Regions from separate parts of the Hydrogenophaga sp. GW823-FHT04C09 genome, predicted to be linked through region 2. Evidence: predicted binding sites of a transcription regulator. Region 2 holds the regulator's gene; the other holds the start of a gene.
What was found. The regulator NrdR, encoded in region 2, represses ribonucleotide reductase genes. The targets are predictions, from matches to a motif close to CACNANATNTNGTG.
Positions count from the first base shown of each region.

Region 1: the regulator NrdR is predicted to act here: its motif matches at 2,091-2,104, upstream of AC1Q9M_RS13550 (ribonucleoside-diphosphate reductase subunit alpha).

Region 1 covers NZ_JBXAIO010000004.1:267,167-270,527, forward strand. The annotation lists gene AC1Q9M_RS13550 (ribonucleoside-diphosphate reductase subunit alpha) at 1-1,911, opposite strand, end outside; gene ampD (1,6-anhydro-N-acetylmuramyl-L-alanine amidase AmpD) at 2,360-2,986, opposite strand; gene AC1Q9M_RS13560 (sigma-54-dependent transcriptional regulator) at 2,964-3,361, opposite strand, start outside.
Region 2 covers NZ_JBXAIO010000001.1:646,548-649,908, reverse strand. The annotation lists gene pilV (type IV pilus modification protein PilV) at 1-510, opposite strand, end outside; gene AC1Q9M_RS02960 (GspH/FimT family pseudopilin) at 538-1,107, opposite strand; gene nrdR (transcriptional regulator NrdR) at 1,217-1,666, opposite strand; gene glyA (serine hydroxymethyltransferase) at 1,701-2,945, opposite strand; gene AC1Q9M_RS02945 (transglycosylase SLT domain-containing protein) at 3,188-3,361, opposite strand, start outside.

The DNA.
Region 1 (3,361 bases), on a different contig from region 2:
GAGCATGCGCATGGCGGTCTTGATGGTCGCCTGCAGCTTGGCGTGGTCCAGCACCTTGGCGCCGTCGTCACCGCGCTTGACGTGGTTGAGCAGGTTGACCGAACCGAGGTTGCACACGGCGGTTTCGGTGTCGCTGGTGTTGAGCGTGATCTCGGTGCACAGGTTGGAGCTGTGGACCACGCCGGCGTGCTGCTGCGGGCTGCGCACGTTGCAGGCGTCCTTGAAGGTGATCCAGGGGTGGCCGGTCTCGAACAGCATCGAGAGCATCTTGCGCCACAGGTCGCTGGCGGGCACTTTGCGGTACGGCTTGATTTCGCCGCGCGCGGCCTTCTCTTCATAGGCCAGGTAGGCTTTTTCGAAGTCGGCGCCGAACAGGTCGTGCAGGTCGGGCACGCTGTTGGGCGAGAACAGGCTCCATTCGCCCTTTTCCATCACGCGCTTCATGAACAGGTCGGGAATCCAGTTCGCCGTGTTCATGTCGTGCGTGCGGCGGCGGTCGTCACCGGTGTTCTTGCGCAGCTCCAGGAATTCCTCGATGTCCAGGTGCCAGGTTTCCAGGTAGGTGCAGACCGCGCCCTTGCGCTTGCCGCCCTGGTTGACGGCCACGGCGGTGTCGTTCACCACCTTGAGGAAGGGCACGACGCCTTGCGATTCGCCGTTGGTGCCCTTGATGTGGGAGCCCAGGGCGCGCACGCGCGTCCAGTCGTTGCCCAGGCCGCCGGCGAATTTGGAGAGCAGCGCGTTTTCCTTGATCGACTCGTAGATGCCGTCGAGGTCGTCGGGCACGGTGGTCAGGTAGCAGCTGGAGAGCTGCGAGCGCAGCGTGCCGCTGTTGAACAGCGTGGGCGTGGACGACATGAAGTCGAACGAGGACAGCACCTCGTAGAACTCGATGGCGCGGGCTTCGCGGTCGATCTCGTTGAGCGACAGGCCCATGGCCACGCGCATGAAGAAGGACTGTGGCAGCTCGATGCGCGTCTTGCGCACGTGCAGGAAGTAGCGGTCGTACAGCGTCTGCAGGCCGAGGTAGTCGAACTGCAGGTCGCGCTCGGGCTTGAGCGCGGCGCCCAGGCGGGCCAGGTCGAACTGCAGCAGTTTTTCGTCGAGCAGGTCGTTGTCCACGCCCTTCTTGATGAAGAGCGGGAAGTTCTCGGCGTAGCGCGCACCCATTTCGGCGGCGGGCACTTCCTCGCCCATCACTTCCTTGACGATGGTGTGCAGCAGCAGGCGGGCAGTGGCGTAGGTGTAGTCGGGATCTTTTTCGATCAGCGTGCGCGCGGCCAGGATGGAGGCCTTGTAGACCTCTTCCATGGGCACGCCGTCGTACAGGTTGCGCTTGGTCTCGGCGACGATGGGGTCGGCCTTGACGTCCTTGCCCAGGCCGCTGCAGGCGGCGGCGATCAGGCCTTGCAGGCGCTGCAGGTCCAGCGGCACGCGCTCGCCGCCGTCGAGCACGTGCAGCACGGGCTCGGCCGGGTGCGCCACTTCGGCCAGGTGCGCGCGCTCCTGCGTGCGGCGTTCGCGGTAGAGCACGTAGGCGCGGGCGACTTCGTGGTGGCCACTGCGCATCAGGCCGAGTTCGACCTGGTCCTGCACGTCTTCAATGTGGAAGGTGCCGCCACCCGGGCGCGAGCGCATCAGGGCGCGGGCCACGTTCTGCGTCAGCTCGTCCACCGTCTCGCGCACACTGGCCGATGCGGCGCCCTGGGTGCCGTGCACCGCCAGGAAGGCCTTCATCATGGCGACGGCGATCTTGCTGGGCTCGAACGGCACGACGGCGCCGTTGCGGCGGATGATCTGGTAGTTGGCGAAAACCGAGCTGCTCGCGGCCAGCGAAGCCGCGGCCGGGGTACCGGCGGTGGGCTTCAGCGAGGCGGGGGACGGGGTGGTGATGGGAGAAGCGGTCAGCATGGGTTCCTCTTTCATTTGTTGTTGGGTGAACTGCATCGGGGGCGCGGTGTCCGATGGCAGGTTGGTGGCTTGGGTGCCGGTATCAACGCAGGCCGCAGGGGGTGGACGCGGTCGTCTGAAGGGCATTGTTCAGGCGACGGCCATACTGGGCGGGGTAGGGTTCGGGACTCACAAGGCAACACTATATCTGGTGTGCATGTCCCGTTCAAGCCACTACGGGTAGTGTTTACGAGAAAAAGCGGTCGTTAGACGCGGCGCATTTTTCGTCAGACAAAAAATGCTGGTTCACATCCTCGCGCCCTGTGCGAATGATCGCTGGCGATTGGGCGGTTTGCTTGAATCCCGGTGGGCAACACCAATGCCGGCGGGGGCTTTGGCGCGATTTGTCTTGGCTGGCCGCGCCGTTGCACGGCCGGTGAGAACGGGGCGTTTTTGGCGTGGTCCTGGCTCAGTCGCCAGCGACGCTGTGACCGAGTGTGTCTTGTGGGAAACACGCTTCGGGCCAGTGAAGGTCGGCGCGCAGGCGCGACCAGTCGAAACCCGGTCCGGGGTCCTGCTTGCGTCCCGGCGCGATGTGCTCATGGCCCGCCACATGGCGCACCGGATAACGTTGCACCAGTCGGGTGCACAGCCGCGCCAGGGCGGTGTACTGCGCGGCCTCGAAACGTTCGCCCTCCAGCCCCTCGAGTTCGATGCCGATGGAATCGTCGTTGCAGTTGTCGCGCCCGCGCCAGCACGATGCGCCCGCGTGCCATGCGCGCGCATCGGCATCGACAAACTGCACCACTTCGCCGTCGCGGCGCACGAAGAAATGCGACGACACCTCCATGCCCCGGATCTGCTCGAAGTAGGGGTGGGCGCTCCAGTCCAGCTGGTTGGTGAAGAGCTGTTCCACCTCCGGGCCGCCGTACACGCCCGGGGGCAGGCTGATGGAGTGGATGACGATCAGGTCGATCTGTGCACCGTCGGGACGCGGGCCGAAGTTGGGCGAAGGGTTGTGGCGCGCCGTGCGCAGCCAGCCGCCCTGCCAGGGATCATCGCGCTCGGCGGAATCAGGTCGTGGTGGTGTCGTCATCGTCCGACGGCATGGCGATGCCCAGCCGCTGGATGCGGTAGCGCATCTGGCGCAGGTTCAGGCCCAGGCGGGCCGCGGCCGCGGTGCGGTTGAAGTCGCATTCGCGCAGCGCCTTGAGCAGCACCTGGCGCTCCTGTTCGTCCAGGTAGGTCTGCAGGTCGGCGGGAATCTCTTCGGGCGGGCGGGTCATGGGTGCGCCGAGGCCATCGGCGGGCGCGAGCTGGTCGGGCTGGGTGGGCACTTCGGTCTCGTCGGCCTCGCCGAAGTCGTCCGGTTCGAGCACCTCGCCGCTGCTCAGGGCCAGGGCGCGCTGCAACAGGTTCTCGAGCTCGCGCACATTGCCCGGCAGTTCGCGCGACTGCAGCCAGGCCAGGG
Region 2 (3,361 bases):
ATTGGCGGCGTCGCGGATGGCAATGGCATTGGTGAACAAGGTGGCCTGGGCGCCAGCCGCTTCCCCCTGGTTCTTCGCCTGGGTCTCGGTCCAGCCGATCAGGATGCCAAACTGGGTGGCGTCGGTGTTGGACCGGAACACCCGGGCGTCGCCACCCGGCAGCACCCGGGCCAGGGAGGCCTTCCATTGGACGAGGTCGAAGGCCGCCAGCTGGGCGCCATTGCAGCCGGTGGTGAAGCAGTTAACCGGCGCAGCCGCGAGTGCCCCCCATGCCGCCAGATAGGGGCTGACGGCGGGGGGATTGATCCGGAGGGCTGAGTTGGCCTGCATGCGATCCAGCAGATCGTCCGCCATCTGCAGAGCGAGGGCGCGGGAGTTCGTGGTGCGGGACTCGACCAGCGTTCGGGTCTGGATGCCCGCCATGCCCATGATGCCGAGGGCGAGCACCAGAAGGGCGACCAGGGCTTCGATCAAGCTGACGCCGCGTTGGGAGGATGCCTTGTTGTTCATCGTGCGAATTGCATGGTTCGGCCGTCGTCAGGGGCAGGCGGAAGCGTTCTTGACCGTGCGCAAGCGGGTGCCCGCCGTGAAGCAGATCAACTGGCCATTGGCCGCCGCCATGCCCGTCGGGAAAACCTCGAACCGCTGATCCACCTGCGTGACCTGACCAAACCGGTTGATCACGATGAATTCGGGGTTGGTGTTGTTGCCTTTTCGGACCGTGACGGCGGGCGTCAAGGACACCTCCTGGGTGGGGGTTTCCGCTGCGTTCATGGCGTTGTTGCCGTCGAGATCCGCGAACACGCGCCAGCCGCAGCTCCAGTCCTGGTTGTCCGCGAGGGCCAGGCCACAGCCCGTGATGCGCCGGATGACCACGGGCGTACCCAGCCGGATCGCCTCTTCCCGGGCCAGTGTCACGGAAGAGGTGAATGTTTCTCGCACCGAGTCCACCCGGAATCGGCGAAACAGGTCGGTGAAGCTGGGTGCAGCAAGGCCCGCCAGAATGGCGATGAGCGCGACCACGACCATCAGCTCGATGATCGTGAAGCCGCCTTCCGCCCGCAGGGGGGCAGGCGTGGCTCTCTGGGGCGCCGCAGCAATGTACATATGCTTACTCTATCGATGGAAGTCGCAGAGTCCGGGCTGGGCCGACCGGGCTAGTGAATGGTCCGACGGGCGGAACGGGGGTATTTCTGCCCCGTGAGGTCGGGCACTTTCAGCGCCGGACTTCGTCCACCAAGGCCCTGAATTCGTCGATGTCCTCGAAGCTCCGGTACACGCTGGCGAACCGGATGTAAGCCACCTTGTCGAGCTTCTTCAGTTCCCGCATCACCATCTCGCCCAGTCGGGCGGCGGGCACTTCGCGGGCACCCAGGTTCAGCAGCTTTTCCTCGATGCGCTCGATGGCCGCGTCGACCTGTTCGGTGCTGACCGGCCGCTTGCGCAGGGCCAGCGCGAACGAGGCCCGCAACTTGGCCGGCACGTAGTCCACCCGGCGGCCGTCCTTCTTGACGACGGCCGGGAAGCTCACTTCCGGCCGTTCGTAGGTGGTGAACCGCTTCTCGCAGTGGCCACACTGGCGGCGGCGTCGGATGAAATCCGCGTCTTCCGAGACGCGGGTTTCGACCACCTGGGTTTCAAGATGGCCGCAGAACGGGCATTTCATGCGGAGGGCACTCCCGTTGTACGGCCTGAGAACATCACTTGTAGACCGGGAAGCGGGCGGTCAGGGCGTTGACCTTGGCGCGCACGGCGTCGATGTTGGCCGGGTCGCGTGGATTGTCGAGCACGTCGGCAATCAGGTTGGCGGTCAGTCGCGCTTCGTCGTCCTTGAAGCCCCGGGTGGTCATCGCCGGCGTGCCAATGCGCACGCCGCTGGTGACCATGGGCTTTTCCGGGTCGTTGGGGATGGCGTTCTTGTTGATCGTCATGTGCGCGCTGCCCAGCACCGCTTCGGCTTCCTTGCCGGTGATGCCCTTGGCGCGCAGATCGACCAGCATCACGTGGCTCTCGGTGCGGCCGCTGACGATGCGCAGGCCACGCGAGGTCAGTGTTTCGGCGACGATGCTGGCATTTGTCAGCACTTGTTGCTGGTAGGCGGTGAAATCGGGTGAAAGCGCTTCCTTGAAAGCAACGGCCTTGGCCGCGATGACGTGCATCAGCGGGCCACCCTGCAGGCCCGGGAAGATCGCGCTGTTGAGGGCCTTTTCGTGTTGGGCCTTCATCAGGATGATGCCGCCGCGCGGGCCGCGCAGGCTCTTGTGGGTGGTGGAGGTCACCACATCGGCGTGGGGAACCGGGTTGGGGTAGACACCCGCGGCGATCAGGCCGGCGTAGTGGGCCATGTCCACCATGAAGATGGCGCCGACGTCCCTGGCCACCTTGGCGAAGCGCTCGAAGTCGATGCGCAGGCTGTAGGCCGAGGCGCCCGCGATGATCAGCTTGGGCTTGGTCTCGTGTGCCTTGCGCTCCATGGCGTCGTAGTCGATCTCTTCCTTGTCGTTGAGACCGTAGGAGACCACGTTGAACCATTTGCCGCTCATGTTGAGCGCCATGCCGTGGGTGAGGTGGCCGCCTTCGGCCAGGCTCATGCCCATGATGGTGTCGCCGGGCTTGAGGAAGGCCAGAAAGACGGCTTCGTTGGCGGAGGCGCCGCAGTGCGGCTGCACGTTGGCGGCTTCGGCGCCGAAGAGCTGCTTGACGCGGTCGATTGCGAGCTGCTCGGCCACGTCCACGTACTCGCAGCCGCCGTAATAGCGCTTGCCGGGATAGCCTTCGGCATACTTGTTCGTGAGTTGCGTGCCTTGTGCGGCCATCACGGCCGGCGAGGCGTAGTTCTCGCTGGCGATCAGCTCGATGTGGTGTTCCTGGCGGGCGTTCTCGGCCTGGATGGCGGCAAACAGCTCGGGGTCGGTTTGCTGGATGAGGATGTTGCGGTCGTACATGGCAGTCCTTCAAGACGTGGAACCTTGCGCGGTGACAAGGGCTGCCCAGGCGAACGGCTGAACACCCGAACCCCTTGAGGCCGGGCGGTACGCTTCCCAGTGGTTGTCCCTGAAGACGATCACAGATCGGGCAGGGGGGCCACGTCAGCGGCAGCCGCCGACGCAGATGTGTCGGGGTGCGCGCCTATCGCCAGTTGCGTACCCGGCTAGTTTAGCCGAGGCCGAGAGGCCGGTTGGCGAGGTCAGGAACGGGTGAGCGGCGCGCCAGGGGGGAGTGCGTTCGGCGCGGCCGGGCCCTCGGCCTCGATTTCGGCTGCCGGGGCGGCCACCGGGGCCGGCGTGACGGGCGCCACCACCGTGGTCGGGCGCGCTTGTGGCACATAGCGCTGCATCGGCTTGCCCAGCGCCACGCTCTG